3 regions of the Demetria terragena DSM 11295 genome follow, and region 3 is predicted to be linked to each of the others. Evidence: riboswitches for the same ligand, from Rfam matches in the RefSeq annotation. Region 3 holds a riboswitch; each other region holds the start of a gene.

Region 1 (10,424 bases), on a different contig from region 3:
AATCTCCCAGTCCGCGCTGGAGTAGGCGGCGTTGATCACCAACGTCGGGCGAACTTCTGCGACCAGTTCCTGGCTCGCCACGGCGTTTCGGAGGTCGATCTTCACCGTGGGTATCGGAACCTGCGCCGGGCGTCGAAAGGTTGTTCCCACCGCGTCCGTTCCTGCTGACACGAACTGCCGGATCATCTCAGCGCCCAAGAATCCGGCCGCGCCGGTCACCAGGACTCTGCTCGTCATGACGTCTCTGGCGGTGCCGTTTCAGTGGTCTGCGGTCGCCGACTGCTGCGCACGCTCTTGAAGACGATGACGACGATCAAGACGATCGAGATATAGAGGCTGTACTTCTGAATGACGTCCACTACGTCCTTGGCCGGCTCACCGATCCGGTATCCGAGATACATGTAAATGGCGCGATTCGTGAACGCACCGATGAAGTTGATGATCAAGAACGTGCGCAACTTCATCTTCGACATTCCGACAAAGACGAAGACCACCGCGCTTGGCAGCAAGGGGACGACCCACACCAGGAACGTCGCGAGCCCTCCAAAGCGCTCGGCAAGACGCTCCGCATGCCGGCCCATCTTGGCCGCCCATCGGGAGCGTCCGCCAATGACTTCGATCATGCCGTGACCCCACAGGCGACCCGCCCACCAAAAGATCCAGTCGAACTTCATCACCGACAAACTGGCCACCACCAGCCAGAACCACCAGTGCGGTTCACCACCCAGTTTGAGGCCGGCACCGATATCGACCATCGCGACGGTCGAGCCGCTGATCGCCGCTAACGCGTAGGTGCTCATGCCCAGGATGAGTGGTCGCAGCGGAACCATCACCAGGCCATAGACACCCAGCAGCATGAAAGCCGCCCAGCATCTCTTGTCTGCGGTAGTCGGCTTGCCCTGCCACGGCATCCGAGGGTCTTCCCACCACTCCGGTGGGCTGTCGTCCTTCAGGTCCTCTGGTGCGGCATCGGCCATTGGCTGCTCTGGATCGGGGTCCCCAGGAGAATCCTCAGGTGGATCTGGCTGCGTCGGATCGTCGCGTGGAGTCATCAGCGTTTCCTCGTCTGCAGCACGACCAGATCATCCCTGTGGACGAGCTCGCGCTCGTACTCGGGTCCGAGTTCGGCCGCCAAGTCCCGGGTACTGCGGCCCAGCATGGCGGGGATCTCCACGCTCGGGTAGTTCACCAAACCGCGCGCGATGGTCTGGTCAGCGCTGTCCACCAAGTCGACCGTGTCGCCGGGGTGGAAACGCCCGTGGACGGCCACGACTCCCGCGGGCAGAAGCGACCTACCGCGCTGGGTGATCGCCTCGACCGCCCCGTCATCAAGGACAAGCCGCCCGCTAGCCGTCGTGGCATGGGCCAACCACAGACGTCGAGCGCGCCCACGACGGCCGGTGGGCAAGAACAACGTGCCGACATCCTCACCCGCCAGCGCGGCTCCAGCAGCGGGCGCGGCCGCGAGCACCGTCGGTACGCCGGCAGAGGTAGCGATAGCGGCCGCCTCCACCTTGGTCTGCATTCCGCCGGTACCAACTTGGCTCCCGGACGTCCCGATCTCGATCCCGTCCAAATCTGCACTGCCGGTGACCAATTCGATGCGGTGCGAGCCTGCTTGACCCGGCGGCCCGTCATAGAGGGCATCAACATCTGAGAGAAGAACGAGCGCGTCAGCGTCCAGAAGGTGCGCGACCAGGGCTGCGAGACGGTCGTTGTCGCCGAACCGAATTTCATGGGTGGCGACCGTGTCGTTTTCATTGACGACCGGCACCATCCCCAGCTCAAGGAGGCGTTCGAGGGTGCGACGGGCGTTGGTGTATTGCCGGCGTCGTGCAACATCATCTGCGGTCAGCAACACCTGACCGACTGGCAACTCGTGCCGGGCGAATGCATCTGAGTAGGCCGACATGAGCGCGCCCTGACCGACGCTGGCTGCCGCCTGTTGGGTAGCCAGGTCGCCTGGACGGACGGTGAGGCCGAGCGGTCTCATACCCGCGGCGATCGCGCCACTGGAGACCAGAATGACCTCGGCGCCTGCCAAACGGCGTCGCGCGAGCACATCGACGAGAGCGCCGACGCGTTCGGCGTCAAGACCACCCGTGGCGGCTGTCAGCGAACTCGAGCCCACCTTGACGACGACGCGGTGAGCCTGGCGAATCGCGCTGCGGTCCATGGCCAGAGAGCTCACATCAGCAGGGTAGGCCCCCGCTGAATCACTCGACGTCATCGCCTGAATCGTGCTCTGTCCAGATGCCCGCGCGTCGCTCAGCGGCAAGGTCCTCGCGAGCTTCTCGTTGCGCGTCCTTGCGATGGTGGAATTCTTCGCGCCGCTCGGCCCGCGTGGGTCGATGGTCTTCGTCCAGGCGCAAATCGGTACCGCGGGCACCGAGGAGTTCCGAGCCGGTCTGCAAGGTCGGCTCCCAGTCGAACACCACTGCGTTGTCGGCAGGTCCGATCAACACTGTCGAACCGGCGACCGCTCCCGCCTTGAACAAGGCGTCCTCAACGCCGAGTCGCCCAAGGCGATCGGCGAGATAGCCCACGGCTTCGTCATTGCCGAAGTCGGTTTGGCGGACCCATCGAGTGGGGCGATCGCCAATCACCCGGTACAGCTCCCCATCGGAGGTGTTCTCCCGCTTGACCTCAAATCCACGGTCGTCGACAGCGCGTGGGCGCAGGACGGTCCGCTGCGGAACGATGTCCGACTCTCGTTCTGCTCGGGCGGCCGCCACATGCTTGGCGAGCGCGAACGTCAGCTCGCGCAGGCCCATGTGGGCGACCGCCGAGATGATGTGTACTTCGAGGCCGCGCTCTTCCAGATCTGGGCGAACCATCTCGGCAAGTTCCTGGGCGTCAGGAACATCGGCCTTATTGAGCACCACGATGCGGGTGCGCTCGGCGAGAGGTCGGCCGCCGAGTGAGGCGTCCGGGACGTACGCGGCCAGCTCCTGCTCGATAACCTCAAGGTCGGTCATCGGGTCGCGGCCAGGCTCGAGCGTGGCGCAGTCGACCACGTGGACGAGCACCGAGCAGCGCTCCACGTGGCGCAGGAACTCCAGGCCGAGCCCTTTGCCTTCACTGGCTCCGGGGATCAGCCCCGGCACATCGGCGATGGTGTAGCGCTCTTCGCCGGCGGTCACGACGCCGAGGTTAGGAACCAGCGTGGTGAACGGGTAGTCGGCGATCTTGGGACGGGCTGCCGACACGACCGACACGAGGCTGGATTTGCCTGCTGAGGGAAACCCGATGAGGGCCACATCGGCCAGGGTCTTCAATTCCAGGATGATGTCGGCGGTCTCGCCGGGTTCACCCAGGAGTGCGAAGCCGGGCGCCTTCCGACGAGGTGAGGCCAGCGCCTTATTGCCTAGCCCGCCACGGCCCCCGCGAGCCGGGATAAACCGAGTCCCGGCGCCCACCAGGTCGGCCAGCACTTCACCATCACGAGTCTTGACGACGGTGCCTTCCGGCACGGCCAGTACCAGATCAGTGCCGTCGGCACCGTTGCGTTCGTCGCCACCGCCGGGCGCGCCGTTGGTTGCCTTGCGGAACGGCCGGTGGTGGTAGTCGAGCAGGGTGGTGGACTGAGGGCTGACTTCGAGCACGACGTCGCCGCCTCGGCCGCCATTGCCGCCGTCCGGTCCACCCAGCGGCTTGAACTTCTCACGATGCACCGACGCCACCCCGTGGCCGCCGTTACCGGCTGCGACCTGGAGTACGACCCGGTCGACGAACTGGCTGGCCATCAGACTTCCTTGGGTGTGTTGGTTCTGGGATGCCTCGAGGGGGCGGGCCGAGCGGCCCGCCCCCTCGAGGGAATGTTCAGTCTGCCTCGGTCAGGCTGACGCGTCGGCCGTCTCGGCGACGACGATGTCAACCACCTTGCGGCCCTTGCGCTGCCCGAACTGCACCTGACCAGCGGTCAGGGCGAACAGCGTGTCGTCTCCACCACGGCCGACGTTGTTTCCGGCGTGGAAGTGGGTTCCGCGCTGACGGACGATGATCTCGCCTTCGCCGACCCGCTGGCCGCCGAAGCGCTTCACTCCGAGTCGCTGTGCGTTTGAGTCGCGACCGTTACGGGTCGAGGACGCACCCTTCTTATGTGCCATCTTTTACTCCTCAGATGCCGTCGATCGACGTGACCTTGACGCGGGTCAGGGGCTGGCGGTGCCCCTGGCGCTTGCGGTAGCCGGTCTTGTTCTTGTATTTGATAATCGTGATCTTGGGACCCTTGGTGGCCTCGACGATCTCGGCCTTGACCGTGACCTTGGCGAGCTTGTCAGCGTCGCTAGTCACCGTCTCGCCGTCCACGAGAAGCAGGGGCGTGAGGTCGATGCTGTCGCCAGCGGCAGCAGTCTTGACCTTGTCGATTACCAGTACGTCACCAACGGAAACCTTCTCCTGGCGGCCGCCTGCGCGAACGATCGCGTACACGTTGCGTCTCACTTCTCTCGTCGTTCCGGATCATCGTTCAGCGCGCTCGTCCGCCACTGATCGAAAGTGTGGGGGTGACGCCAACTTTCTGCGGCCTGGCTCCGACGTGATCGAAGCCTCCGAGAATCAGCGCACCGAGGTTCAACATTACCCGCCATCGTCCGCCTTCTCCAAACTCGCGGGCGGCGGGCCGGCTGGAGCGACGACTCGACCGCGTCGACGTCGAGCGCGACGGGCCGGAGCAGGGTCATCGACCGGAGCTTCCGCTGCAGGGGTTGGCGCAGGCTCGACATCAACCATGGTCTGCTCTGGCGTCTTCGCCTCGGGCGCTACCGCCTGCGGCTCTGGCGCCTCGACGTCCTGACGACCCGGTTCCTTGGCGGTGTGGTTCTTGTCCTCTGCGGACACCGCGGCGGCGTGCGCGGCTGCGGCGATCTGTGCGGGCGTACGACCGTTGGAGTCGGTCTTGTCCTGAGCCGGCGGCTCATTCGCCGGGGTTCCCGAATCGTTCTGCTTGGCGCCCTTTCGGCCCTTGCGCCGACCGGTGGAACTTCCGCCGTTGCTGCCACCACTCTGTCCGCCAGACTTCTCCACCGGCTTGTCGTGGATGACGAGACCGCGACCAGCGCAGTGCTCGCACGGCTCAGAGAAGATCTCGATCAGCCCGCTGCCCACGCGCTTGCGGGTCATCTGGACCAGACCAAGCGAGGTGACTTCCGCCACCTGGTGCTTGGTGCGGTCGCGACCGAGGCATTCCAGGAGTCGACGGACCACCAAGTCGCGGTTGGCCTCCAGCACCATGTCGATGAAGTCGACCACGATGATGCCGCCGATGTCGCGGAGCCGAAGCTGGCGGACGATCTCCTCCGCAGCCTCAATGTTGTTTTTGGTCACTGTCTCTTCGAGGTTGCCACCCGAACCGACAAACTTGCCCGTGTTGACGTCGACGACAGTCATGGCCTCGGTGCGGTCGATGATGAGCGACCCGCCAGAGGGCAACCAGACCTTGCGGTCCATGGCCTTGGCCAACTGCTCGTCCACTCGGTTCACCGCAAAGACGTCTTTCTCACCCGTCCACTTCTGCAGACGGTCTTTGAGGTCGGGGGCCACCGAGTCGACATAGTCGCTGATCTGCGTCCAGGCGGAATCGCCCGACACAATCAGCTTGCTGAAGTCTTCGTTGAACACGTCGCGGATCACCCGCACGGTCATTTCGGACTCACCCTGCAGGAGGGACGGCGCGCTCGCCTTGCTGGATCCGGCCTTCTTCTGGATCTGCTCCCAGGTCTTCACCAGCCGCTCGACGTCGGCGCGCAGTTCTTCCTCGCTCGCCCCCTCGGCGGCCGTACGGACGATGACGCCACCGTCTTCGGGAACGACCTCCTTGAGGATCTTTTTCAGCCGGGAGCGCTCGGTGTCGGGCAACTTGCGAGAGATGCCGGTCATCGAACTGTTCGGCACATAGACGAGGTACCGCCCCGGCAGCGAGATCTGCGAGGTCAGCCGTGCGCCCTTGTGACCGATGGGGTCTTTGGTGACCTGCACCAGGACCGTCTCACCAGACTTGAGTGCGTTCTCGATGCGCTTGGGCTGGTTGCTTTCCATGCCCGCGGCGTCCCAGTTGACTTCGCCGGCATAGAGCACCGCGTTGCGGCCACGGCCGATGTCGACGAAGGCGGCTTCCATGCTCGGCAGCACGTTTTGGACCCGACCGAGGTAGACGTTGCCAGCCATCGAGGCCTGCTGGCTCTCGCGAGAGACATAGTGCTCGACGAGAACGTCGTCTTCCATGACGCCGATCTGGGTGCGGCCCTCGCGCTCGCGCACCACCATCGTGCGCTCGACGCTCTCCCGACGCGCCAGGAACTCAGCTTCAGTGATGACCGTACGGCGGCGGCCAGCCTCGCGGCCTTCGCGGCGACGTTGACGCTTGGCCTCCAAGCGTGTTGACCCCTTGATCGAGGTCACTTCGTCGCGCGGCTTTCGGGCTTCACGCACCTTGGTCACGGTGCCCGGCGGGTCATCAGACTCGCCTGCGCCTGAACCACCGCGACGGCGCCGACGACGCCGACGCGAGCCATTGCCCTCCCCGTCGCTATCCCCATCTGCTGACTCGCTGGAGTCGTTGTCGCCTGACCCGTCATCGGCGCTGTCCTGGGCCTCGTGGTCCCCAGCATCAGCATCCTTGCGCGTACGGCCGCGGCCGCCCCGGCGCCGACGGTTGCCGCCTTCTGCGTTCTGGTCGTCCTCGTCGGAGGACTCCGACGGCGCACCTGGTGCGGCGTCACCGCCACCATCGGTGTCTTTGGCCTTGGACGCTCTCTTGGACTTGTCGCCCTTTTTGCCCTTGGCGGCCTTCGTGTCCTTGGCCTCCTGACGACCTGCCGATCGGCCATCGGACGAGTCCTCCTTGGGAGACCCCGATGAACGGTTCTCTTGCTCAGGAAGTGGCTCGTCACGGACCGGCTCGCGAGCGGGGACTCGGGTTTGCGGGTCGGGTGCCTGGAAGATCAGCCCAAAGGCAGGCGCTGCGGCAGGTTCAGCGGTCTTCTTGTCTGATCCTGCCGAGGCAGGATCACTCTGGTCGGAAAAGTCGAGGCTCATTCGGCCCGTCCTTCTACTCAGACACGAGGGCGCCCACAGCGGGGCCTGGTTGGCCATCGCGCCCGCGTGGTGCGGGAAGCCGCAGGTGCGCGCTGGCACCGGCGGAAGTCGGCTGCTACGTCAGGGCCAGTTCGCGCTAAGCGCGTCACCGCCACAATCCCTGGCGCCGGCCGGTCCATCGTTGGCGGCCTCGCGCATGATGCGGAACGGCCACCCGCGCAGGTGTCCTGATCGCACAAAGGTGTGTCGTGTCAGGCCCGCGGTCGGGACTCAGTCGGGGCGCGCAGGCGCTGTGGTGCACTGCACGACCGTGACCCATTCTGGCACAGCCGACCGAGTGGGTCGTGCAGCAGCACGCCGATAGGCTGGCCGAGCCTTTTCGGGGTCCTCGCCACGGCGGGGTTGTCCTTACGGGAGCTCGACGCATGTCTCGGGCTGAGAGGGCGGAGACCACGGTCCGCCGACCGACCGAACCTGACCGGGTAATGCCGGCGTAGGGATGGCGTCACCTTCGCTGCGTGACGTCGAAAGGAAGTGTCATGTCGGCTGTCATCGAAAAGTCCGCCACCGCAACGAATTCCGAGGCACCACTCACGCTGACATCGGACCCACCGCGTCCGCTTGGCGGCTTCGACCAAGTGATCTTGTGGGCCAACCTGGGCATCAGCCTGTTTGGTCCTCTGACCGGCGCAGCCATCGCCGCAGCCACCGGTTCGCTGCCTCTCGCGATCGGCGCCATCCTGCTGGGCACCTTGATCGGTGGGTCCCTTCTGGCATCCTCGGCGGTCTTCGGCGCCGCAACGGGTATGCCGGCGAGCGCCCCAACGGCAACGCCGGCCCCCTACGCCGGTTGAGCCGGCGAGCGCCCCAACGCGAGCCCCCTACGCCGGTTGAGCCGGCGAGCGCCCCAACGCGAGCCCCCTACGCCGGTTGAGCCGGCGAGCGCCCCAGCGCGAGCCCCCTTACGCCGGTTGAGCCGGCGAGCGCCCCAGCGCGAGCCGTGTCGAAACCACCCAACAGCACAAGGTCTCGACAAGCTCGACCGGCGTGAGCGGGTCTCGACAAGCCCGACCGGCGTGAGCGGGTCTCGACAAGCTCGACCGGCGCAAGAAGGTCTCGACAAGCTCGACCGGCGCAAGAAGGTCTCGACAAGCCCGACCGGCGTCAGCGGGTCTCGACAAGCTCGACCGGCGTCAGGACGCTCGACCGGCGTCAGGACGCTCGACCGGCGTCAGGACGCTCGACCGGCGTCAGGGCGCTCGACCGGCGTCAGGGCGCTCGACCGGCGTTAGAGAGGGTCGGCCACGTTGCCTTCGACGAGCGGACCCTGCGCGAGGCGAGTGATCAGCGGCGGTCGGGTCGGCTCGAAACCGTCGACCAAGGCGAGCCCGCTGAGCAGGTCATCGGGGCGTACGGCCGGGACGGTGTGGCGCAGCACCAAGCGGAGTTCGGGCGCGCCGTCATCGGCCTCAACGAGCTCGGAATCCAGGACCGCGCTTCGTACGTCAAAGGTCCGCGGCCCCTTCTTCATCATGCGGGTGACCTCGACCTCAGACTCCTGGACAAAGGCGGCGAGCGCCGCTCCCAACTTCGGCTGATCCGCTGGCGCAAACCGCAGCGACCACTGGGATGCCTCTAGCCGATCGGCCAAAGCTCCCGGCTGCGCTTCTACCACCGCGACGACGTCAAGGCCGGGCGGAAGTGCCTCGTCCAGTAGTCGTTTCACCTCAGCGGGCTCACGCTGCTCGCGCAGGTGGATCTCGAAATACTCAGCCTCACTCGCGGTACCTGTGGCGGCGGCGTTCGCGTACGAGATTTTGGGGTGCGGGTGGAAGCCCGCGGAGTACGCCATTGGTACCTGCGCGCGTCGCAACGCCCGCTCCAGGGCGCGCTGGAAGTCTCTGGTCGAGGTGAAGCGGAGGCGTCCGCGCTTGGCGTACTGGACGCGCAACTTCTGAACGGCGGGGTCAGGTGCCGGACCCTCGGGAACGCGCTTGGCCATAGGGCTGGAGGTTAGCTCGCTAGATCCGTACCAGCGAACCTGCGGCGGTATGCCAGCGGCGGCAACTCAGTCGATCAGTGCGGCCACTAGCGTTTGTCGCCCTCGACCCCGATGATGCATACCGTGACCAGCCGGACCTTCACTCGCATCCATCCCGCGTGGTGGGTTGCCGCCGCAACCTGTCTGACCATCATTGGTGCTGCCGGATTTCGCTCCACCCCAGGCGTTCTCATGGATCCGCTCCACCGTGAGTTCGGCTGGTCGCACGGGCTGATTGGGTCGGCCGTCTCCATCAACCTTCTCCTCTTCGGACTGACGGCGCCCTTCTCGGCCGCGCTCATGGAGCGGTTCGGCATCCGCCGCGTGGTTGCCTCGGCGCTCTTGCTGGTCAGCCTCGGCTCCGGACTGACCCTCTGGATGACGACCTCCTGGCAGCTAATCCTGTTCTGGGGCGTGCTGGTCGGCCTGGGCACGGGCGCGATGTCGATGGCGCTGGTCGCCACCGTCGTCAATCGCTGGTTTGTCACACGACGTGGACTGGTGAGCGGAGTTTTGACCGCTGCGGGCGCGACCGGGCAACTCATCTTCCTGCCCGTACTGGCCTGGCTCGCCGACGTCTACGGGTGGCGGTGGTCGGCCGGAGTCGTTGCCGCTGTCGCTCTCGCAGTTGTGCCTCTTGTCCTGGTCATGATGCACAACCACCCGAGTTCCATTGGCGTGGCGGCTTACGGCGCGGCGGATTCCGAGCCGGTGGCTCCCCCGCCGGTCGCCAGCGGTGCCGCCGGGCTAGCGATTCGAGCGCTGCGCGAGGCAGCAAAGTCTCCCGTTTTCTGGTTGCTCGCCGGGACCTTTGCGATTTGCGGGGCCAGCACCAACGGCCTGGTGGGCACGCACTTCATCCCGGCAGCGCACGACCATGGGATGGCACAACCGGTCGCCGCATCACTTCTGGCCCTCATTGGCATCTTCGACGTCGTCGGGACGATCTTCTCCGGCTGGCTCACCGACCGAGTGAATCCCGCTCTGCTCTTGGGCATCTACTACCTCGGGCGTGGCCTGTCCCTCTTCCTCCTCCCGAGCCTGTTCGGTGACAGTGTCGGCCCGAACATGCTGGTCTTCATCCTGTTCTACGGCCTCGACTGGGTCGCGACCGTCCCGCCGACCATGGCCTTGGCGCGAGAGCACTTCGGAGGCAGCGCCGCCATCGTCTTCGGCTGGATTTTCGCCGCCCACCAGTTCGGTGCGGCCGCAGCTGCGGTTCTTGCTGGAGTTGTCCGCGACCAACTCGGAACGTATGACCTGGCCTGGTACGTCGCCGGCGGGCTCTGCCTCGGCGCCGCGGCTCTCTTCGTGCCGATGGCGACCCGACGCCCAGATGCGCCCG
Region 2 (10,424 bases), on a different contig from region 3:
GTCGTTCTCCTCATGAGTAGTGTTGCCGTCGGTCTAGTGCGGTTATTTCGATGGGGTCAAGGCTTGACCGTAGTGCCAATCCGCCGGAGCGCGACCATGGAGATTAACGAAATGAGGCCGGCGAATGTGAGATAGAGAGATACAGTCCAGGACTGCCCCCCGGAAACTTTCATCAGCAGGCTGGCGATGAACGGGGCTAGCCCACCTCCGAGCACTGCTCCGAGGGAGTATCCGACCGACACTCCGCTGTAGGCAACTTTCGTCGGGAAGAGTTCGACGAGAAATGCCGCAAGCGGCCCAAATACCGCAGATGCTCCGCAAAATCCTATGGCGAGTGCCAGTACTACGATGATTGGTTCGGCCGTGTTAAGGAGTGCGAACATCGGGAACGGGTAGATGACGAGAAATGCCGCCCCGAAGAACATGACGGGTGGGCGGCCAACCCTGTCCGAGAGTCTTGCGAAAACGAGAATGCTGACGATCATCACGACTGACCCGATGAGAGTTGCGCGCAACATCAATTCACGCGACAACGAGAGATACTCGGTTCCGTAGGCCAGTGAGTAGCTGATGAGGACCCAGATGAATGCGTTGAATCCCAAATTGACGCCAATGGAAATGAGGACATGCCTCCACGACGTCTGGAACACTTGGATTATCGGAGCCTTAGTTTTTCCCTGCTCGCTTTTGACTTTCGCGAACTTCGGACTCTCGGTGACGGTGAAGCGAATGACCAGGCCCACTCCAAGGAGGAGGAAGCTGAGGAGGAAGGGTATGCGCCAGCCCCAGGTGAGGAAGTTATCTCCTGTTGTGGCCGTGACGATGCTCATGACACCAGCCGCGAGGATCGTGCCGCCGGGACTTCCGATAAAAGTCCAGCTGCCATACCAGCCACGCTTGTCGGGTGGGGCATGCTCAACTGCCATGAGCACTGCGCCGCCCTGTTCGCCGCCGTGGAAGATTCCCTGGAGCAGTCTGAGAAAGACGAGCAGTATAGGCGCCCAAACTCCCACTGAAGCAGTTGTCGGAAGGAAGCCCATGGCGGTGGTGCATCCTCCCGCTCCCATAAGCGCGGTGACAAGGAGTGCTTTTCGGCCGACGCGGTCACCGAAATGTCCGAAGATGATCGCGCCGAAAGGTCTGGCGAGGAATCCGACACTCAACGTGGCAAAAGAGAAGACCACGCCTAAACTGCTGGAAACATCGGAGAAAAACACACTGCTGAAGACCAGCGCCGAGGCGACTCCATAGATTTGGAAGTCATACGCTTCGATAGTGGTTCCGACTGCGGAGCCGATCGCCGCCTTGCGGACCATTTTCGATTGACCCGAGTCTGTCTCCGGTGGGCTGGTTTGAGCTGTAGCCATAGCGTTTCACGCCTTTGTGAGGTGAGATCTTCTTTGGTGGACGGGTTCAATATCCTTGCTGCCTTGATGCGTTTACGACTCAGATATGGGTGAGTGCGCCATCAGGGGACGTTTCAGTACAGCCTCGACATCTCCGAAGTCGGCTACGCGGAGGCGCTGTTCGGAGCGGATTCGGGAGTCAACCTTTACTGGACCACAGGTGGTGCGCAACTCGCTACGCATCCTTTCCAGCACAGATGCGTGGTTCGGGTCTGCAGCACGGCTCGTGTTCTGATATGGGTCGGCTCCCATGTCGACGAATGGTTCATCGATGTTCGGAGTCCGTGCAGCATTACCGCCATAGGAATCGCCGGCGAGGGGGGCAGGCTGATCAGACATTGCTAGCAGAGAGTTGCGGGACATGAATCGCCTTCGACTTGGATCTTGTTGACGGTACAGGAGTTCTGTTATAGAATCGAGTGATATCTTTTAATAGTATCGATTATAAATAGTTATAGGGGTTCCTTTGGATAGGCGCAGTCTCGAGTATTTTCTCGCCGTCGTCGACACTGGATCGTCCTCGGCTGCTGCCGACGCGGTCCATGTCTCTCAACCGACGATTTCTGTGGCGGTGAAGGGTCTGGAGAAGGAACTGGGCGGCGCTCTGTTCGTGCGAACGCCGACCGGCCTGACCCCGACGGCCGCCGGTCGTTCCTTGATCGGGCCAGCCCGGCAGGTCATGGGAGATTTCGATGTTGCCCGCGAGAGTGTCCGGGACACGTTGGGGTTGCGCGGTGGCGAGATTGACATCGGCACAGTCCCGGCCCTGGCGATGAGCTGGCTCAACGAGCACATCGTCAACTTCCGAATGGAATACCCCTCAGTGGCGGTGCGCGTCCACTTGGAGAACGATGATCGGCTGATCAGCGATCGGGTCCGCAACGGACACTACGACCTCGGGCTCACAGTCACGGCTCCTAGCATCGTTGGACTGTCTGCTCGCTACGTGGGATCGCAACATCTTGTGGCACTCCTCCCGCCTGGTTCGGCGGGCGGGGATGAGCCCATCGACATCGGCGAGCTTGCCCACAAGGACCTCGTGACACTGCACCGCGACCTTTCCTCGTCTCGTCGGTGGCTGGAGACGGAACTCGGGCAGAGAGGCATCGAACCCCAGATCGGCGTGGTCCTGGGGACGCCATTTGACCTCATTCCCATGGTTGCTGCAGGGATCGGCTACGCGCTGTGGTGGAGCCCGGTGTGCGACGAATCCGCTCTTGTTGTGCGCCCGATCCAGCCTGCGTACAAGCGCCCAATCAACCTCATCAAGCGTGATCAGATGCAGTCTCCTGCATCGCTGGCGTTCCTCGCCATCGTCGAGAGAGTTTCCACGAGCGAGTCGCTTTACTTTCCAAGCGCTGGAGACGCCAAGCCCGGCTAACTCCGGTCGGCACTGGCTCATGAACTCCGCTGTCGTGTGACAGTGCTCGGGCGTTATGGTGGATGTCGACGCGGGGTGCCACCGACAGGAGGTGGCTGAGATGACACCCGTTGCACCTGATCTAGGTTGTTCTAGCGATAGGGACGTCATGTCTGACATCAGTTCACCCACCCATGCCGCGATCGATGCGGCCGCGGTCGGGAACACGCTGCACCGGTTGCGTGAGCGCTCCCCGTTAGTGCAGTGCCTCACCAACAATGTCGTGATGGGGTGGACCGCCAACGTCTTGCTCGCGGCGGGCGCGGCGCCAGCGATGGTGGACAATCCCCGCGAGGCTGGCGAATTTGCAGCGGTAGCCGATGGCGTACTCATCAATCTGGGCACCCCACAGGACAGCACCATTGCGGCCATGAAGGTGGCAGTCACCACGGCTGCCGATGCGGGTACGCCCTGGGTCCTGGACCCGGTTGCAGTCGGTGGTCTGTCCTGGCGCACCGGCCTAGTACCGGAACTCATCCAACTCGAGCCGCCTGCGGTCATCAGGGGTAACGCCAGCGAGATCATGGCCGTCGCGGGTGGGAGCGGCGGACGTGGGGTCGACGCCATCGACTCCCCAGAGCAAGCAGCGCTGCCAGCGCGGCAGCTTTCGCTTGGCGGGCCGGTGGTTGCCGTGTCGGGGGAGGTTGACCACCTGGTTCATCACGACCGGCTTGTACGCGTCCGCAATGGTCACCCGTGGATGACCAAGGTGACCGGCGTCGGGTGCGCCTTGGGAGCCCTGATGGCGGCCTTCGCGGGAGTCGAAGATGACTACCTGCTGGCTGCCGTGGCGGCGACAGCGACCTTGACTGTCGCGGCCGACCTCGCCGCCGAAAACGCCCGCGGCCCAGGCTCATTCGCGATGAATCTGCTCGATGAACTTTCGCTTCTCGAACCCGACACCCTCGCCGAACGCGTGAGGTTGGCATGAGCGGCCGTCCTCCATTGGACCTGTCGATCTACCTCGTCACGAGCAGCGCCCACACCGGGCGTGATCGCCTGGTGTCGACCGTTGTGGCTGCGGTCGAGGGAGGCGTCAGCATCGTCCAGCTGCGCGAGCCCACGGCAACTGATGAGGTCGTGCTCGACCTCGCGATCCAGCTCGTGGATGCCCTTGCTGGGTCAGATGTTCCGCTGCTGATCGATGACCGAGTCCACCTGGTTGAACCCTCTGGCGCAGCGGGCGTCCACGTGGGGCAGACCGATATGCCTGCGGCGCAGGCACGCGACCTCATCGGGCCGGACCGTTGGCTTGGTCTGTCCGCTCACACCACTGAGCAAGCTCGAATCGCTGAAGCCGAAGGCGTGGTCGACTATCTGGGGATTGGCCCGGCGTGGCCGACCAGGACAAAGGACACCGGACGAGATGCGTTGGGGCCTGAGGGTATTCGAGCCGTCGCCACCGCCACACCGCTTCCATCGGTGGCGATCGGCGGGATTGACGCAACCCGGGCGCCCCGCCTGAGAGATGCCGGAGTGGAAGGCATCGCCGTGGTCACAGCGATCTGTTCCGCGCCCGATCCACAAGCTGCTGCCCGCGACATTCGCTCCGCCTGGGAAGCGACACCATGAGCGCGACGTCCAGGCCGCCAGTAGCGCTCACCCTCGCCGGATCAGATCCTTCCGGGGGAGCGGGCATCCAGGCAGATCTCAAGTCGTTCAGCGCGCTGGGGGCATACGGCTGCGCGGCATTGACCGCCCTGACCGCCCAGAGCACGCAAGGAGTCACCGGCGTGCATGCGGTGCCCCCAGATTTCGTCCGTGAGCAGGTGACAACTCTGGTCAGTGACGTACGCCTTGATGCCGCCAAGCTTGGCATGTTGGCGAACGCTCCAATCGTCGAAGTGGTGACCGAGGTCGTACGCGACGTGCTCACCTGCCCGGTCGTTCTGGACCCCGTCATGGTCTCTACCAGCGGAAGCCGCCTTCTCGATGATGACGCCGTCTCGGCGATGCGCCGACTAGCGCCGTACGCCGATCTGGTCACGCCCAACCTGCACGAGGCGGCTGTCCTGTTGAACTCTGAGGTCGCCCTGACGGTGGATGACCAGCAACGACAGGCGAACTCACTCCTGGAGCTGGGCATACCTCGCGTTCTGGTCAAGGGCGGACACCGGGTCGGTGACGACGCCATCGACATCTATGCCGACGCCAAAGGCATGCACGTGCTGGAGCAGCCGCGCGTGAACACTCCGAACACGCACGGCACCGGTTGCTCGCTATCAGCGGCAATCGCGGCGTTGCTGCCACAGCTCGACGCCAACTGGCTCACCGCGATCAGCGATGCGAAGGACTGGCTGACCACCGCCGTAGCAGCTGGGCACGTCCTCCAGATCGGCTCCGGGTCCGGCCCGGTCCACCACTTCCACGAGTGGTGGTGACACCAGCGCGGGTCGAGCCACCAACGTTGGTCGAGCCACCAACGCTGGTCGAGCCACCAACGCTGGTCGAGCAGGTGGAGGCGTTAGCCGAGGCCGTGTGGACCCTGGTGGGTGGTCTCGATTCGGCGGTCACTTCGTTCCCGCCTACTCGACCGGCGTAGGTGGAGCCACCAACGTTGGTCGAGCAGGTCGAGGCGTTAGCCGAGGCCGTGTCGAGGCCGTGTGGACCCTGGTGGGTGGTCTCGATACGGCGGTCACTTCGTTCCGGCCTACTCGACCGGCGTTGGTGGAGCCACCAACGTTGGTCGAGCAGGTCGAGGCGTTAGTCGAGGCCGTGTGGAGACCCTGGTGGGTGGTCTCGATACGGCGGTCACTTCGTTCCCGCCTACTCGACCGGCGTTGGGCTCGACCGGCGTTGGGCTCGACCGACCTACTTCATCGTTCCCTGCGACAGCGAACCTTGCAGCTGTCGTTGGAAGACGACGTAGACGATCAGCACCGGAACGACGGTGATGACCACGGCGGCGAACAGCGCGCCGAAGTCAACGGCGTAGCCAGCGGATGAGGCGAAGGACTCCATCCCCTGGGACAGAACGTAGTTGGACTCATTGGTGTTCAGCGCGACAGGCAGCAAGAACTGGTTCCACAGCCCCAGAAAGTTGAAGATGGCGACCGCCGCGATCCCCGGGCGCGCCATCGGCAGCATCACTTGCAGGAAGGTCCGCCAGTCACCAGCCCCGTCCATTTCAGCGGCCTCAGCGATCTCGCTGGGCAGGCCTTTGAAGAACGGGTAGAGGAAGAAGACCGTAAAGGGAAAGGCAAAGGCGACGTACGCCAGGATCAGGCCCGGCAGCGTGTTGAGTAGTCCGAGGTTCCGTAAGACGAAGAACAGCGGCACGATTGCCAGGAAGATCGGGAAGGTATTTCCCGCCAGAATCAGGTAGTAGATCGTCCGGTTCCCGCGGAAGTCGAAGCGCGCCAGTGAGTAGGCCGCCATCGAGCCAAGGATCATCACGATGATGAGTGAGATGCTCACCACCACAACGGAATTGAGCAAGTAGCGCCCGATGTTGGAGTCGTTCCATGCCCTGACGTAATTGTCGAAGGACAGGGTGCGCGGCAGTGACAAGGGGGAATCGAAGATCTCGCCGGTGGTCTTCCACGATGACAAGAAAACCCAGAGCAGCGGAAAGATGACGATGATCGACCAGATCGTCAGGACCACATGTGAGGTCACGACGACCGCGCGGTCCTGGCCCGTGGTCTGTGGCGTTTCACTCATCGCGGGTCCTTTCCACGGGTCAGTCGGAATGCCAGGATCACTAGGACGGCGAAGAACAGCGTCAGGAGCGCGAGGACGACACCCATGGCGCTGGCGAGCCCGAACTGGTTCTTCCTGAACGCGGTCTCGTACAGCACCTGTGGCATCACCAGAGTGCTGTTCTGCGGGCCGCCACCGGGGTTGAGCGCCTGCATGTAGACGAAGGCGTCGAGGGCGAAAATCCCGAGATAGATGTAGGCCGTTTGCACGTTGTCGCGAATCATCGGCACCGTGATCGTGAAGGTCATCCGGATTCGGCCCGCGCCGTCGACGCGGGCCGCGTCGTACAACTCGGCCGGAATCCCCTTGATTGCTGCGACGAACAGCACCATGTAGAAGCCGACAAAGGCCCAAATGATGACAAACATCGAGACGGGCATCGCCGTCCTGGCGTCGCCGAGCCACGGGTAGGACTCGAAGCCAGACAGACCGATCGAGGTGAGGGCGCCGTTGATCAGGCCGTTCGAGGGGTCAAAGTTCTGAGCCCAGATCAGGCCAATGACGATGGCCGGGATGGTGTAGGGAAAGAAAGACACCACGCGATAGAAGGATGACCGGCTCAGGCCGCGTACGGCACCTGAACTGGCGCCACCGACCGTCAGCATCGTCGCCAGCGCAAGCGCCAAGGTGATGGTCACTAAGGGCACGACGGTGACCAGCAGGATGTTGTTGATCACCGCCCTGCGGAAGACTTCGTCGTTCCACAGCGTGACGTAATTGTCCAGGCCGATGACGTCGAAGTTGCCGGAGAACCCTGTCCAGTTGGTCAGCGAGTAGCCGAAGGCCTGAATGAATGGCCAGACGACCAGGCCGAGATAGAACGCCAGCGGTAGGCCCAAGGTCACCAGCAGGAAGCCGACCCGCCCGGGACGCATTCGGCGCCGTGAGGGGGCAATCGATCCTTGCCCGGTCGCCACGGGCGGAACGAGCGCCCCGCTCACGTGACCTTGGCCTTCTTCACCGAGGAGTCGTTGCGGACCTTGTCCGAGATGGCCTGCAGGCTCTTGGTCAAGCCTGCAGCGTCGATCTTCCCGGAGAGGAAGGAGTTCCACGGGACAAGCTGATCCTGGTTGGTGCCATACAGATTGACGAAGTTGAAGGTGAAGACATCCTTGCCGGCATCCTCCAACAACTTCGTCTGGGACTGAAGCGCGGTCGAGCCAAAGCCGTCGGTGGGGACAGTGTCTTTGACGATGGTCGGCGTGAGCTTCGTCTTGGCGAAGTTGGCGGCAGCCTCCTTGGACAGCATGATCCGCAGAACCTCTTTGGCCGATGCTGGGTTCTTGCCGTCACTCGGAACGATGAACGCTTCGTCTGCGGCGGCGTGCAGCGCCGTCAGCGGCATCTTCGAGGAGCCCGTCTCGGTCATTTCTGGAGCGCCGGTCATTTTGAAGCCACTTTTGGTTTGCTTCTTCATTTCGTTCTCGATCCACGAGCCCGAGGGGTAGAGCAGCGCCTCCTGACTCCGGCTCCACTGCGCTTGTGCCTGGGTGAACTGGGTGCCTGCCCCGCCCGGCTTCATGTAGCCAGCTTTGATGATTTTCTCCAGGCCCTTGATGGCGCCCTGGACGGCCGGGTGGGACCAGCCATCCTTGTCGAGGTTTTCCAGGGCCAGACGAACGTCGTCGCCGCCCTCCTTGATCGCCGACCCGATCACGAGCGTCTGGTAATAGGTCGCGGCCTCCTTGCCCCACAGGAAAAGGAACTTGCCCTTGCTCTTGGCCTTGCCGCCGAGCTCGTAGGCCTCATCCCAGGTCTTCGGTGGGGTCCAGTCGTTCTCCTGGAACAGGCTTGCCGAGTACCAGATCGCAAAGACGGTCTGCACGTAATTGATCGCGATGAGCTTGCCGTCGATCGTGCCGGGGCTCTTGGCACCGGGGTACAACGTGTCCTTGATCGGCTTGCCTTCAAGGTTGTTCGCGTCCAACACGTCGTTCAGATCTTCGAGCTGATCGACGATGGCGTTGAGGCCGATCTTGTTCGCGCCCGAGTTGTCGATGAGGTCGGGCGGGTTCTTCCCCACGAAGCGTGGCTGCAGTTGCTGGGAGATCTGCGTCGAGGGTTTGACCTCGAACTTGCCACCGTGGGTCTTCTCGAACATCTTCGCGGCGAAGGTGACGTAGTCAATTCCCCATCCGCCATTGAAAATCACCGAGGTGCCGGTCGCGCCGTCCTTGATGCCGAACGGATTCTTGGCGTCAGCCTTAGCGCCGCCGCCGGTTGCCTTACCCCCGGTATCCTCATCGCCACCGCTCGTCGCGCACGAGGTGAGCGCCGAGGAGGCCGACAGCCCCACGCCAGCAGCAAACGCGAGGCGAAGGACATTTCGGCGGTTTGGCATGCTTCGCGAATCGGTCATCGGGCACTCCTAGCGTGGTGTGTGAGCCATGTCATGACTGAGTTTCATGCTGGTCCGCGTGATCAATGTTGTCAATCAGATTGACAAAATGAGCACAAAAGATCATGTTTCTCGGTATGAACCGGACACTGGTGACTGTCACCACCGCGCAGGTTCGGGGATCCGAATTAGGACCAGAAAGTCGGCTTCCCGCCTACGCACCGGTCCGTTCGGCGAGTGCCCCGGCGGTCGAAGATGGCGCCCCGCCGGACATGGTGGAGCGCGTTGCGCGCGGGCGGCTTCGGACGCCTCTGCCATACGGTCTGATGAGTGATTACGACCGGGGGAGTCACCAACTCGCCTTACCTGCAATCGAATTGGCAAACGAGCAGGCACGAGTCACGATTTTGCCGACGCTGGGCGGTCGGGTGTGGTCTTTCGTCGATGTGCGGCGCGATCGCGAGTTGCTCTACTCCCCGCCACGCCTGCGGTACGCCGCCTTTGGGCTGTCTGATGCGTGGTTCGCCGGAGGCATCGAGTGGAACCTGGGGTCGTTCGGGCACACGACGATGACCACGCGGCCGATGCACGCCGCACGGATTGCCTCGCCCAACGGTGATGGCGAGGGCGTGCGTCTGTGGGAATGGGAGCGCACTCGCGACATCCCGTTCGCGATCGACCTGTGGCTCGATGGTGCGTGCCTGATGGCCTCGACCCGGCTGGTCAACCTCGACGCAGAGGACAAGCCGCTCTACTGGTGGACCAATATCGCCGTGCCAGAGACAGACGAGACGCGAGTCCTGGTTCCCGCGACGCACGCCTGGCAGACTGACTACCGCGGCGTCCTGACCCGCGTTGCGGTGCCACGACCCGACCCGAACGGCGTGGACGTCAGCCGACCGGCGGCTTCGACGTTCGCAGCGGACTACTTCTTTGAGGTCTCTGATTCGCCCGCGAGGATGGTGTCCGCTTTCGAGCCGGATGGTCGGGGCTTTGCTCAGACCTCCACGGCGGCGTTGCGTGGCCGCAAGTTGTTCCTGTGGGGGCGCGGCCCAGGTGGTCGCCGATGGCAAGAGCACCTCGGTGACGGTGGTCGCTATGCCGAGATTCAGGCGGGTGTATGCCCCACCCAACTTGAGCATGACCTCCTCCCCGCGAACAGCATGCTCACGTGGACTGAGTGCTTCACTGGCGTCGACATGACTGCGGCCGAGGTGGCCGGGGACTACCAGGCGGCGAGCGCCGCCGCGGCGCGTGCTGCCTATCGCGAGATGCCTCCGGAGCGCATTAACGCACTTCACCAGCAGTGGCTTGAGACGACCGCCGAGGCCGACCCGGGCGAGCAGTTGGCGCTCGGATCCGGCTGGGGCCACGTCGAACTCGCGCTTCGATCCACCTCCTCGCCGGATGGCATGACCTTTCCTGAGGTGGCCGACGATAGTCTCGAAATGTTGCCCCTTGTCCGAGGTGGCCAGGTCGTCGCGCAGCCGTCGTCGGCGCCACTTCCTGGGGTATCGCCGCGATGGCGTCGAGCTATCGCCGAAGCAGCCGCCCGGCC
Region 3 (10,424 bases):
GGACGAGTTCCCGTGCTCGCCGGCCCATCCCACGCGTACTTCTGGTGAGTGTGCCCCGTGAAGATCGCGGCCACCTTCGGCGACGTCTCCGTCACGATGCTCTTGAACTGAGCGTTGGAGGACACCTGGCTCTCAAGGGAGGACTCCCCGCTCGGTGCGCCCTCGTGATATTCGGCGACGAGTACGTCGGCCTCACCATTCGCGGGATCACCATCGGTCAGGTCAGTCGCGACTCGATTGACCGCTGCCACCGGGTCGCCGAACTCCAGCCCTTTAATGCCGTCTTTAGCGACCAGTGAAGGCACCTCACGTGTGACCGCACCGATCACGCCGATCCGGACGCCGTTTTGCTCGACCACCTTGTATCCGGGGAGCACCGGGTCGGTCGTGCCCGCGCGATAGACATTCGCCCCGACGTACGTCCAGTCGGCCCGGTCCTGTACCCGGCCCTTGAGGTCACTCAGTCCGCCGTCGAACTCGTGGTTGCCGACTGCGGAGACCTTGAGGTCAAGGCTATTGAGATAATCGATCGCCGGCTCATCATCTTGTGAGGCTGACTCAAAAGGTGTCCCGCCGACGTTGTCTCCGGCGGACAAGAACGTGGTGCCTGGAACCTCGCGCTGCACCGTGGTCACGGCGCACGCAAAGTCTTTGGTGAAGTGTCCGTGGAAATCGTTGGTGTTGACCAGACTGAGCTGGGTCAACGCCGGGTCGATCGGCTGATCCCCCACGTTGGTGGCTGCGTGCGCTGGGGCGACCATCAGGGCGCTCAGGGCAAGCGATCCGCCGCAGGCAGCGAACTTCCGGGCTCGATTCATCGTGTCCTCTTTCGTGACAGAAGCCGGATCGACTCCACAGCGAGCCAGGATGCCGTTCTTCGGGTCCTCATGGGGCCGGATTCGCAGAATTGCTCACCTTTCGTCCGGGAGAATCGCGACCCCCGAAGTCTGCACTCGCAGGTTGAGCCGGCTTCCAGCCGCGGGGAGAGTCGAACCCATGTCGCCTACGGCATCAACCTCTGAACCCGAGTCCAGCCGCACCCGCAGCCGAATGACGTCGGCTCCCTGCGCTGCCGAGACGACCGTGGCGCCATGTCCTCCGCTGGGATCCCAGCGCAACGCTTGTGGCCGCAACGCCAAGCGCTCGGCCCGCTCATCGATGGCTCGCGCCTCCGCTCCGCTCAACACCGAGGTGTATCCCAAGAACTCCGCTGTCTGAGCCGACTCAGGCATCCGCCACACGTCAGCGGTCGGGCCTTCTTGCACGATGCGGCCAGAGCTCATGACGGCCACCCGGTCGGCCAGTGTGAACGCCTCGTCGTGGTCGTGCGTGACGACCACGGCGGTGGTTCCCGACTCGATCAGGATGCGCCGCAGGTCCGACCCGAGCCGGTCCCGCAGCGACCGATCAAGGGCAGACAGCGGCTCATCCAGCAACAAGACACGAGGGGAGGCTGCGAGCGCCCGCGCCAGCGCAACCCGTTGTTGTTGGCCGCCGGAAAGCGTTGCTGGTCGTCGTGATTCAAATCCGCCGAGACCAACGATCTCGAGCAGTTCGGCCACCTTTGCGCTGACCTCCTGGCGGGGGACTCGCTGCCGGCGCAGTGCGTACGCGACATTCCCTGCCACGTCGTGGTGCGTGAAGAGTTGGGCGTCTTGAAACATCAAACCCACGCGACGGCGGTGGGTCGGAACCGTGGTGACGTCGGCATCCCCTATTCGCACCGTTCCCTGCTCGGGAGCCTGCAGACCTGCGATGACGCGCAGCAAGGTGGACTTCCCGCACCCGGAGGGACCCAGGACGGCTGTGACGCGCCCCGCCTGCACGGACAACGACACATCGTCAACGGCCGCGAGATCCTCGAATCGGACCGTGACGTGCTCGACCGCCAGTCCTGTCTCAACGGCTCGATTCGTCAATCTGGTTTCAGCCATCTAGAAGCTCCCAAGAGATCCGACGCGAAGGCGCTCCACCAGGCCCATGATGGTGACCGTCACAAGCGCCAACACCACGGAGGCCGCGAGCGCCATCCCGAAATTGTCGCCGCCTGGTCGGCCGATCAGCGTGTAGATCACGACGGGCACGGTGGGCCGGTCGGGTCGCGCCAGGAAGGCGGTCGCGCCGAACTCGCCCAACGAGATCGCCATCGCGAACCCGGTCGCCGCCAGAAGCGGTCGCCACAGGACAGGCAGGTTGACCGAGCACCAGGCCCGAACCGGCCCCGCGCCAAGGGTGCTGGCGGCCTCTCGGGGACGGGGATCCAACGAGCGCAGCACTGGGGTGAGCGTGCGGACAACGAGGGGAAGGGCGACGATCGCCTGCGCTATCGGGATAAGGACCGGTGAGCTTCGCAAGTCGAGGGGCGGGCGATCAAGGGTCACCAGAAAGCCGAATCCGACTGTCACTGCGGAGATTCCGAGCGGAACCATGAACGCCGAGTCCAAGAGGGCCAACCCGCGACGTGATCGTCGAGTTCGACCCCGGCGGGACACCACGATTGAGACGAGTACGCCCAGGATCATCGCGAGAACCGTGGCATCCAGTGCCGTACGCCACGAGTTGGCCATGGCCTCGGTCACCGGAACGATCAGCGCATCGGTGGCATCTGGTGTCGCCAGATGACCATAGTTCTCCAGCGACCACCGCCCCTCGACACGCAACGACCGGACCACCAAGGTGCCAATGGGCACCAAGATGAAGGCCATCGCGAGGGCGGTGATAGCCACGGGTACGGCGTCGCCACGCGTGGTTGCGCGCCCTCCGGAGGTTTGGCCCGAGCGTGGGACGGCTCGCTCCCGACGAGCACGCATCGCCTCGGTGACGGCTAGTAGCGCCAGGACAGCAACCAGTTGAAGCAGGCTGAGCATGGCGGCGGCCTGCAGGTCAAGGAAGTTGGCCGTGAGCAGATAAATCTCGGTCTCAATCGTGCTGTAGCGCAGCCCACCGAGCGTCAGGACGATGCCGAATGCGGTTGAGCAGAAGAGGAATACAACACTCGCCGCGCTCAGAACGGCGGGAGCGAGCGAGGGAAGCGTGACCGTCCGAAAGACCTGCCAGGGTCCGGCGCCCAGGGACGCCGCAGCATCCTCGACCCGCGGATCCAGGCTCTCCCACATCCCGCCGACGGTGCGCACCACGACCGCGAGGTTGAAGAAGATCATCGCGAGCAGAATGGCGATCCACGACCCGTCGATTCCTAGGAAACCCAACGGCCCTGACGGGCTCAACAGGGTGCGAAAGGCCACTCCGACCACCACGGTGGGCAACACGAACGGCATCACGACGACCGCACGCAACAGCCGCCGCCCCGGAACGGCTAGCCGGTGCAAGACGTAGGCCATCGGCAGCCCGATCAGCACGGTGACCACCGTGGCCAGGGCCGCCATCCACACCGTGAACCACAGCACGCGATGCACGCGGGGACGGGTGAACACCTCAAGCGCCTCGCCCACGGCCCAAGCACCCTCTGGTCGCAGGCCTTTGAGGAGCATCCCGGTCACCGGCAGCACGAAAAAGACCGCCAGGAAGGCGAGCGGGATCAGTGCCGCGAAGGCGAAAGCGACCCGGCCCCCCAACGCCGGTCGACCCCCCAACGCCCGTCGACCCCCCAACGCCGGTCGAGCTTGTCGAGCTTGTCGAGACCCCGCCCGTCGAGCCCACGTCACTGGGAGGTGATCTCCTGCCACGACCGAAGCCACGCTGTCCGGTTCTGATCAATCTTCTGCGGGGACACGGTGATCGGCTTGCTCGACTGTTTCGCGAAGTTCGCCCAGTCCTTCGGCAAGGTGATCTGGTCGTTGACCGGGAAGACGTACATGTTCTCCGGCAGCGACTCTTGGAAGGTCTTGCCACTCATCCAGTCGATGAGCGCTTTGGCACCCTTGACGTTCTGTGCCCCCTTGAGGATTCCGGCGTACTCCACCTGCCGGAAGCAGGTGTCGAGGAGCGCCCTGCTGGAGGTCTTGCCGTTCTTGACGGTAAAGGCCGGCGAGGTGTCGTAGGACCAGACGATGGGCCGGTTGCCCTTCCCGTCACCTTGACTGAAGTCGACGTTGTAGGCGTCTTCCCAGCCGCTGGTGATCTTGACGCCATTGGCGACCAACTTCTTCCAATATCCCTGCCACCCCGACTCGCCGTACGCGCCCACCGTGGCCAACAGCATCGCCAGACCAGGCGAACTCGTCGGCGCCCCGGGCACGACCGTGAGGTTCTTGTACTTGGCCTTCGTCAGGTCACCCAGAGTTTTCGGCGGCGCAATGTTCTTCTTCGCGAACCAGGTGGTGTCGATGTTGACGCAGGTGCTCGCGTGGTCGATGGGCGTGAGTTCCTTGGCCCCCTTGCCCTCGATCAAGAACTCCTTAGCGCTGGGTGCCATGGCGGGCGAGGCGTACGGCGTCAGCACGTCCTTGCCAGCGACCCGGGTGGCGTAGGTGTTGTCGATGCCGAAGGCCACATCGCCGAGCGGCTTCTTCTTCGTGAGGACCAACTTGTTGGCGACTTCACCGCCATCGCCACTCTTGGAAACCTTGACCCGATAGCCAGACTTCTTCTCGAATGCCTGCAGCAGTTTCTTGGGAACGCTGAACGAGTTGTGGGTGACCAGCGTGACGGTCTTGGTGCCGCCTGCGGTTTCCGGGCCGTCCGTGGGGTCCGACTCACTGCCGCTGACCGAGCAACCCGTCAGGACGAGCGCGGTCGTCACCGCAATCGCGAACGTCTGCCTCATGATCGTGCGTCCTCTCGGTGAGAGGGGTCTCGCTCAGGCCGTGGTCTGACCCGAACGAGGAGATGCTCGACTTCCTCCACCGGTGCTAGCCGGGTCAGGTTCGAGGGTCTGCGGCGGACCGCACTCTCAGCGCGTGGAGCGCTCCCCTGTCGTGTGCCTCGACGGTACACCGCAGACTGTGAAAGTCTCGACCCCAACTGGTGAACTGGCCGATGCGCAGGCACGGCCCTCGAACGAAAGGCGGACGATGGGCGACGCAGTGTGGAAGGTCATGGCAATTGCCGCAGGCCTGGTCGGAGCGAAGGCCGCCAAGAAGGCCATCGACTCCACCTGGAACGCGGCAACCGGCAACGGCCCGCCGACCAATCCGGCCGACCCGGACATCTCATGGAAGGAAGCGGTGGGCTTCGCGATTGTTTCCGGTGCCATCGCCGGGGTAGCCCGGACGATCGCCCAGAAGCAGGCGGCCGACTTCTACATCAAGTCCGCTGGAAAGCCGCCTAAGGCGCTGCAGGCGGACTCCCTCAAGGGCGAGGCCAAGGTCAAGTAGGCCGTGCGAGACTCGCTGGCCTGGCGATCCGCCGCCGAGTTGCTCGCCGAGTTCTCCTCCGGCACCAGCACGCCGGTCCAGGCTCATCAGGCGGTTCAGGAGCAGATCGCTGAGCGCGAATCTGAGCTCAACGCACTGTGGCACCAGGATGCCCCTGAGCGGGTTCTGGCCTGCGCGCAGGAAAGCGCACGGCGGTGGGAGCAAGGTACGCCGCGCGGGGCGCTGGACGGCGTACCCGTCACGGTGAAAGAAAATGTGGCCCGCGCTGGCATCCCGATGCCTGCTGGTTGCGCCGGTGTCACACCGACAATCCCCGACCGCAACGCGCCCATCGTGGAACGCATCGAGGCAGCGGGCGGGATCATCATCGGCTCGACCGTGATGCCCGACTGGGGAATGCTGTCGTCCGGAGTTTCCTCGCTGCATGGCATCACGCGCAGTCCGCTGAATCCGGCCTGGACGACGGGCGGTTCGAGTTCGGGGGCTGGCGCCGCCACCGCGGGTGGTTATGGCCCGCTGCATGTGGGCAGCGATATCGGTGGTTCGATCAGGCTCCCAGGGACGTGGCTTGGCATACCGACGTTGAAGCCGACGTCCGGGCTCGTTGCCCTGGACACTCCCTATCCCGGTCGGTGCGCCGGTCCGATGGCTCGCACGGTCGACGACCTGTCCTTGCTGCTGTCGGTCATCGGACAGCACGACGCCCGCGACTGGACCTCCTCCGGTGGGCCGCGTTCGGCTCCCGGGTGGGACGGCATCGACGGCCTGCGGGTCGGGCTCCTGCAGGACGCCGGATGCGGCCCGGAATCTGATGCAGAAGTGCGCGCGGTCGTCGATCGTGCCGCGGCGACTCTGACCGCGGCGGGCGCACGCGTCGAACCTGTCGACTCGTGGATGACTCCCGACCTGCTGGCTCGCCTGGACACCTTTTGGCGGGTGCGGTCCTATGTCGATTACGCGGCCCTGACCCGCGATCAGCAGGCCAAGGTCCTCCCGTTCATCGCGCGCTGGGTCACCGCGGCGCAGGACGTTTCTGGTGCGCGCCTCATGGAATGCCATCGCGCCATGGATGAGATCGCCAAGGCGACGACGAAGGCGACCGCGGCGTACGACATCCTGCTGTCCCCGGTCGCCCCCATGGCTGCCTTTCCCGCGGAATGGCCTATGCCGTGGGGAGATTCGGACGAAGGCATGGCCCACATCGGCTTCACGGTGCCTTTCAATATGTCCGGGCAGCCCGCCGCAACCGTGAACGGTGGATTCACCGGCGATGGTCGGCCCGTTGGCATCCAAATAGCCGGACAACGATTCGCCGATGAGGCCATCCTGAAGATCGCTCGCTGGTTCGAGTCAGGGTCCTGATCCGCCGGGACTCTCTCAGGCCCCGACCGCAGTCACGTCGGTCACGATGATCGCTGCCCGTGGCTTGCGGCCCGGCAGCCGCTCCATCACCGGCTCGACCAGGTTCATGGCCCGATACCACCAGCCGTACTTCGCGCCGATCGCCTTCTTCACGCGCATGATCGCGGCCGCATCGCGGTGCACGCTCGCGCTGCCGGTGAAAGTCGGCGCACCCGGAACGACGTTTCCGCGGACATCGCACGGTCGCAACTCCACTCGCGCCGTATGCGCCAACCGTTTGGTCTTCCCCGTCTGATCGACGCTGATGATCAGAAGGTCTCCCGCGTCAGAGGCGATCCAGACCGGCGAGGGAACCGCGATTCCGTTGCGGCGGAAAGTGGTCAGCTGAACGTACTGTTGCTGGCCGATCAGCGCGGAGTTGTCATGCATAGGGTGTCCCGTCTGGAGGGGCGAAGGACCCAAAGCGGGCGTGACGCCGACATTACCGCGCGGCCCGCGGCTGAGCCTCGGCATAACCGTTGAGCGTGCGGCGTTGGCCCGTGCGTGCAGGCATACGACTCTGTGGTCATTGGCGCCGGGCAGGCGGGGCTGTCGGCGTCCTTTCACCTTCGGCGGCTCGGCGTCGACCATGTCGTGCTCGACGCCGATCAAGGGCCTGGCGGTGCCTGGCAACACCGCTGGGATTCGCTCACGATGGATGACGTTCACGGGGTCGCCGACCTGCCCGAGGCCCCTGCACCCGCCCGCGGTACGGAGCGGGCGAACGTCGCGATCCCGGACTGGTTCGGTTCATACGAGCGCCGCTTTGAGCTTCCGGTCGTGCGCCCCGTACGGGTCGAGCAGGTAACCCGAGAGGACGGCTTACTCGTCGTCCATGCTGGGACCGACGTGTGGCATACCCGAACCCTCATCAATGCGACTGGGACGTGGAGCCGGCCGTTCGTGCCGCGTTATCCCGGCGCCGAGACCTTCAGCGGTGAGCAGTTTCATACCGCGCGTTATCCCGGCGCTGAGCACTTCCGCGACAAGCGGGTGCTCGTGGTGGGAGGAGGTGCCTCGGCGGTGCAATTCCTCGGCGAGGTCCGCCCCGTCACCGAGACCATCTGGGTGACCCGTCAGGAACCGATCTGGCGAGATGAAATCTCCGAGTTCGACGGCCGGGCGGTCATTCGCGCCGTGCAGGAACGCGTCTGCGCGGGGCTCCCCCCGCGGTCCGTGTCCAGCGTGACGGGTATCGGCCTGCGCCCACAGGAGCGCCGAGCGCAAGAGCTTGGCGCCTATCACCGGCGTCCAATGTTTGAGCGGATCGAGCCGGACGGGGTCGTCTGGGCCGACGGCTCGCGCGAACACGTTGACGCCATCCTCTGGGCCACCGGATTCCGCGCTGCGCTGGGTCATCTGCGCCCGTTGCACCTGCTCACTCCGCAGGGCGGGGTGCGGTTGGTTCCGAGCAGCCAGGACGTCCAAACCGCGACGGCCGTGGTCGAAGACCCCCGGGTGCATTTGGTCGGGTACGGTCCGTCCGCGAGCACGATTGGCGGCAACCGGGCGGGGCGCGCCGCTGCCGTAGCCGTACGCCAGTTGCTGTCCCCTACCAGCGGCGGCTCGCAACCGCCGAATATTCTGGTGGATTGCACAATTCCCTAGAGCGGAGGCAGACATGGTGATGGAGAAGTTATCCCGCACGGTTGGCATGCCGCCGAAGTACAAGTCGGCCGGAAAATTCGTCGCCAACACCCTGACCGACCAGGGTGCTTTTGCCTTTCTGAGCGACGCGGACTTTGTCGAATTTCGGAGACTGTCGGACACGGGTTCCTGGCGTCGTGCGTCTCACGAATATCGACGGGTAACCGGGGACGACATCCCGACAAGTCTTTATGCGACAGCGGTGACGATCGCGGTCCGCGACTCTGAAACCAGCGGCGGCTTGTAGGCGCCGATTCGCTACTTACACCTGAAGTTGCGCTCTTCTACTCACGGGTAGGTAGACTCGTACTAGCGAGTAACTTCCGGGAAGGGGTCAGTGGTGGGTCATTACAAGAGCAATGTGCGTGATCTGGAGTTCAACCTGTTCGAGGTGTTCGGCCGCGATGAAGTCCTGGGGGCAGCCCCGTACGACGAGGTGGACGGCGACACCGCGCGCGAGATGCTTCGGCAGATGGGGCGACTTGCCGAGCAGGAGTTGGCAGCGTCCTTCGACGATGCCGACCGGAACCCGCCCGTCTTTGACCCCAGCTCAAGCAGCGTCGCGATACCCGAGTCTTTCGCCAAGAGCTACCAGGCCTATGTCGACGCCGGCTTCTGGTCGATGGACGTCCCGGGCGAGCTTGACGGCACCGTGGCCCCTCCCTCGCTGAAGTGGGCCATCAACGAAATGGTGCTGGGGGCAAACCCCGCGATCGCCATGTATGCCGCGTCCTACTCGTTCGGCAAGCTGCTCTACATCCTCGGCAACGACGAGCAGAAGAAGATGGCACGCTGGATCATCGAAAAAGGTTGGCACTGCACGATGGTGCTGACCGAGCCGGACGCCGGTTCCGATGTGGGCGCCGGGCGCACGAAGGCGACCCAGAACGATGACGGCACCTGGAACATCCAGGGCGTCAAGCGCTTCATCACCTCGGCCGAATCCGACATGGTCGACAACGTCATCCACTTCGTGCTGGCTCGACCCGAAGGCCACGGCCCAGGCACTAAGGGGCTGTCCCTATTCATCGTGCCGAAGTTCCACGTAGACCTAGAGACCGGCGAACTCGGCGAACGCAACGGCGCCTATGTCACGAACGTCGAACACAAGATGGGCCTCAAGGTTTCGACGACCTGCGAGCTCACCTTCGGCGACAAGGAGCCCGCCACTGGCACCCTGCTCGGCGACGAGCACAGCGGCATCGCGCAGATGTTTCGCGTCATCGAGAATGCGCGAATGTTGGTGGGTACCAAGGCTATTGCGACCTTGTCGACCGGTTACCTCAACGCGCTGGAGTACGCCAAACAGCGCGTCCAGGGTGCCGACATGACGACTCCGGCTAAGGATGCGCCGCGGGTGACGATCACCCATCACCCCGACGTCCGTCGTTCGCTGATGCTCCAGAAGGCGTACGCCGAGGGATTGCGTGCACTGGTGCTGTTTACCGCCACCCAGCAGGACATCGTGGATGCCGAGCAGATGCGTACGGGCCAGGAGACCATTGCGCCTGACTCCCCGGCGTACCTCGCACAGCGAGTCAACGACCTGCTCCTGCCGATCGTGAAGGGCGTCGGTTCTGAGCGGGCGTGGGTGTTGCTCGGCACCGAGTCGCTGCAGACCTTTGGCGGGTCGGGCTTCTTGCAGGAGTACCCGATCGAGCAGTACATACGGGACGCCAAGATCGACACGCTGTACGAAGGCACCACCGCAATCCAGGCGCTCGACTTCTTCTTCCGCAAGGTCATCAAAGACCAGGGTCAGGCCATCGGCTGGCTGGCCCAGGAGATCGCTCAGACCGTCAAGGGTGGGGGCGGCGATGACGCCCTCCGCGGTGAGCGGGAGTTGCTCGGCAAGGCGGTGGATGACTTCCAGGCGATCTTGGGTGTCATGGGCGGCCACGCCATGGCCGCGATGGAGCAGGCGCCGGAGGCATACAAGGTCGGTCTGAACTCGGTGCGATTCCTCATGGCCGCTGGCGACGTCGTCATCGGATGGCTCCTGTTGCGCCAGGCCGAGGTGGCGCAGGCGCGCTTGGAGGCCGGTGACGCAGGCAAGGACGAGATGTTCTACACCGGCAAGGTCGCTGCCGCGAAGTTCTT

The links. Region 3 has a riboswitch for thiamine pyrophosphate ahead of F562_RS0112460 (thiamine ABC transporter substrate-binding protein). Riboswitches for the same ligand answer to the same signal wherever they lie in the genome.
Region 1: linked by a shared signal. The riboswitch ahead of F562_RS0104000 (hypothetical protein) and the one ahead of F562_RS0112460 (thiamine ABC transporter substrate-binding protein) in region 3 are both predicted to bind thiamine pyrophosphate.
Region 2: linked by a shared signal. The riboswitch ahead of thiM (hydroxyethylthiazole kinase) and the one ahead of F562_RS0112460 (thiamine ABC transporter substrate-binding protein) in region 3 are both predicted to bind thiamine pyrophosphate.

The regions. Positions count from the first base shown of each region.
Region 1 covers NZ_AQXW01000003.1:439,037-449,460, reverse strand. Annotated here, with positions in the region: gene F562_RS0104040 (sugar nucleotide-binding protein) at 1-237, opposite strand, end outside; gene F562_RS0104035 (DedA family protein) at 234-1,052, opposite strand; gene proB (glutamate 5-kinase) at 1,052-2,176, opposite strand; gene obgE (GTPase ObgE) at 2,217-3,746, opposite strand; gene rpmA (50S ribosomal protein L27) at 3,837-4,109, opposite strand; gene rplU (50S ribosomal protein L21) at 4,120-4,434, opposite strand; gene F562_RS0104005 (Rne/Rng family ribonuclease) at 4,582-7,038, opposite strand; TPP riboswitch at 7,439-7,555, shown strand; gene F562_RS0104000 (hypothetical protein) at 7,578-7,892, shown strand; gene F562_RS0103995 (TIGR03936 family radical SAM-associated protein) at 8,327-9,040, opposite strand; gene F562_RS0103990 (MFS transporter) at 9,155-10,424, shown strand, end outside.
Region 2 covers NZ_AQXW01000003.1:181,526-191,949, forward strand. Annotated here, with positions in the region: gene F562_RS0102740 (MFS transporter) at 57-1,316, opposite strand; gene F562_RS0102750 (LysR family transcriptional regulator) at 1,873-2,787, shown strand; TPP riboswitch at 2,849-2,948, shown strand; gene thiM (hydroxyethylthiazole kinase) at 2,936-3,757, shown strand; gene thiE (thiamine phosphate synthase) at 3,754-4,398, shown strand; gene thiD (bifunctional hydroxymethylpyrimidine kinase/phosphomethylpyrimidine kinase) at 4,395-5,207, shown strand; gene F562_RS0102775 (carbohydrate ABC transporter permease) at 5,638-6,489, opposite strand; gene F562_RS0102780 (carbohydrate ABC transporter permease) at 6,486-7,403, opposite strand; gene ngcE (N-acetylglucosamine/diacetylchitobiose ABC transporter substrate-binding protein) at 7,466-8,887, opposite strand; gene F562_RS17845 (DUF5107 domain-containing protein) at 9,193-10,424, shown strand, end outside.
Region 3 covers NZ_AQXW01000004.1:1,692,737-1,703,160, forward strand. Annotated here, with positions in the region: gene F562_RS0112445 (bifunctional metallophosphatase/5'-nucleotidase) at 1-818, opposite strand, end outside; gene F562_RS21385 (ABC transporter ATP-binding protein) at 912-1,934, opposite strand; gene F562_RS0112455 (ABC transporter permease) at 1,935-3,575, opposite strand; gene F562_RS0112460 (thiamine ABC transporter substrate-binding protein) at 3,662-4,726, opposite strand; TPP riboswitch at 4,781-4,884, opposite strand; gene F562_RS0112465 (DUF4235 domain-containing protein) at 4,974-5,276, shown strand; gene F562_RS0112470 (amidase) at 5,280-6,638, shown strand; gene F562_RS0112475 (PPOX class F420-dependent oxidoreductase) at 6,654-7,067, opposite strand; gene F562_RS0112480 (NAD(P)-binding domain-containing protein) at 7,182-8,285, shown strand; gene F562_RS0112485 (VHS/ENTH/ANTH domain-containing protein) at 8,299-8,571, shown strand; gene F562_RS0112490 (acyl-CoA dehydrogenase) at 8,665-10,424, shown strand, end outside.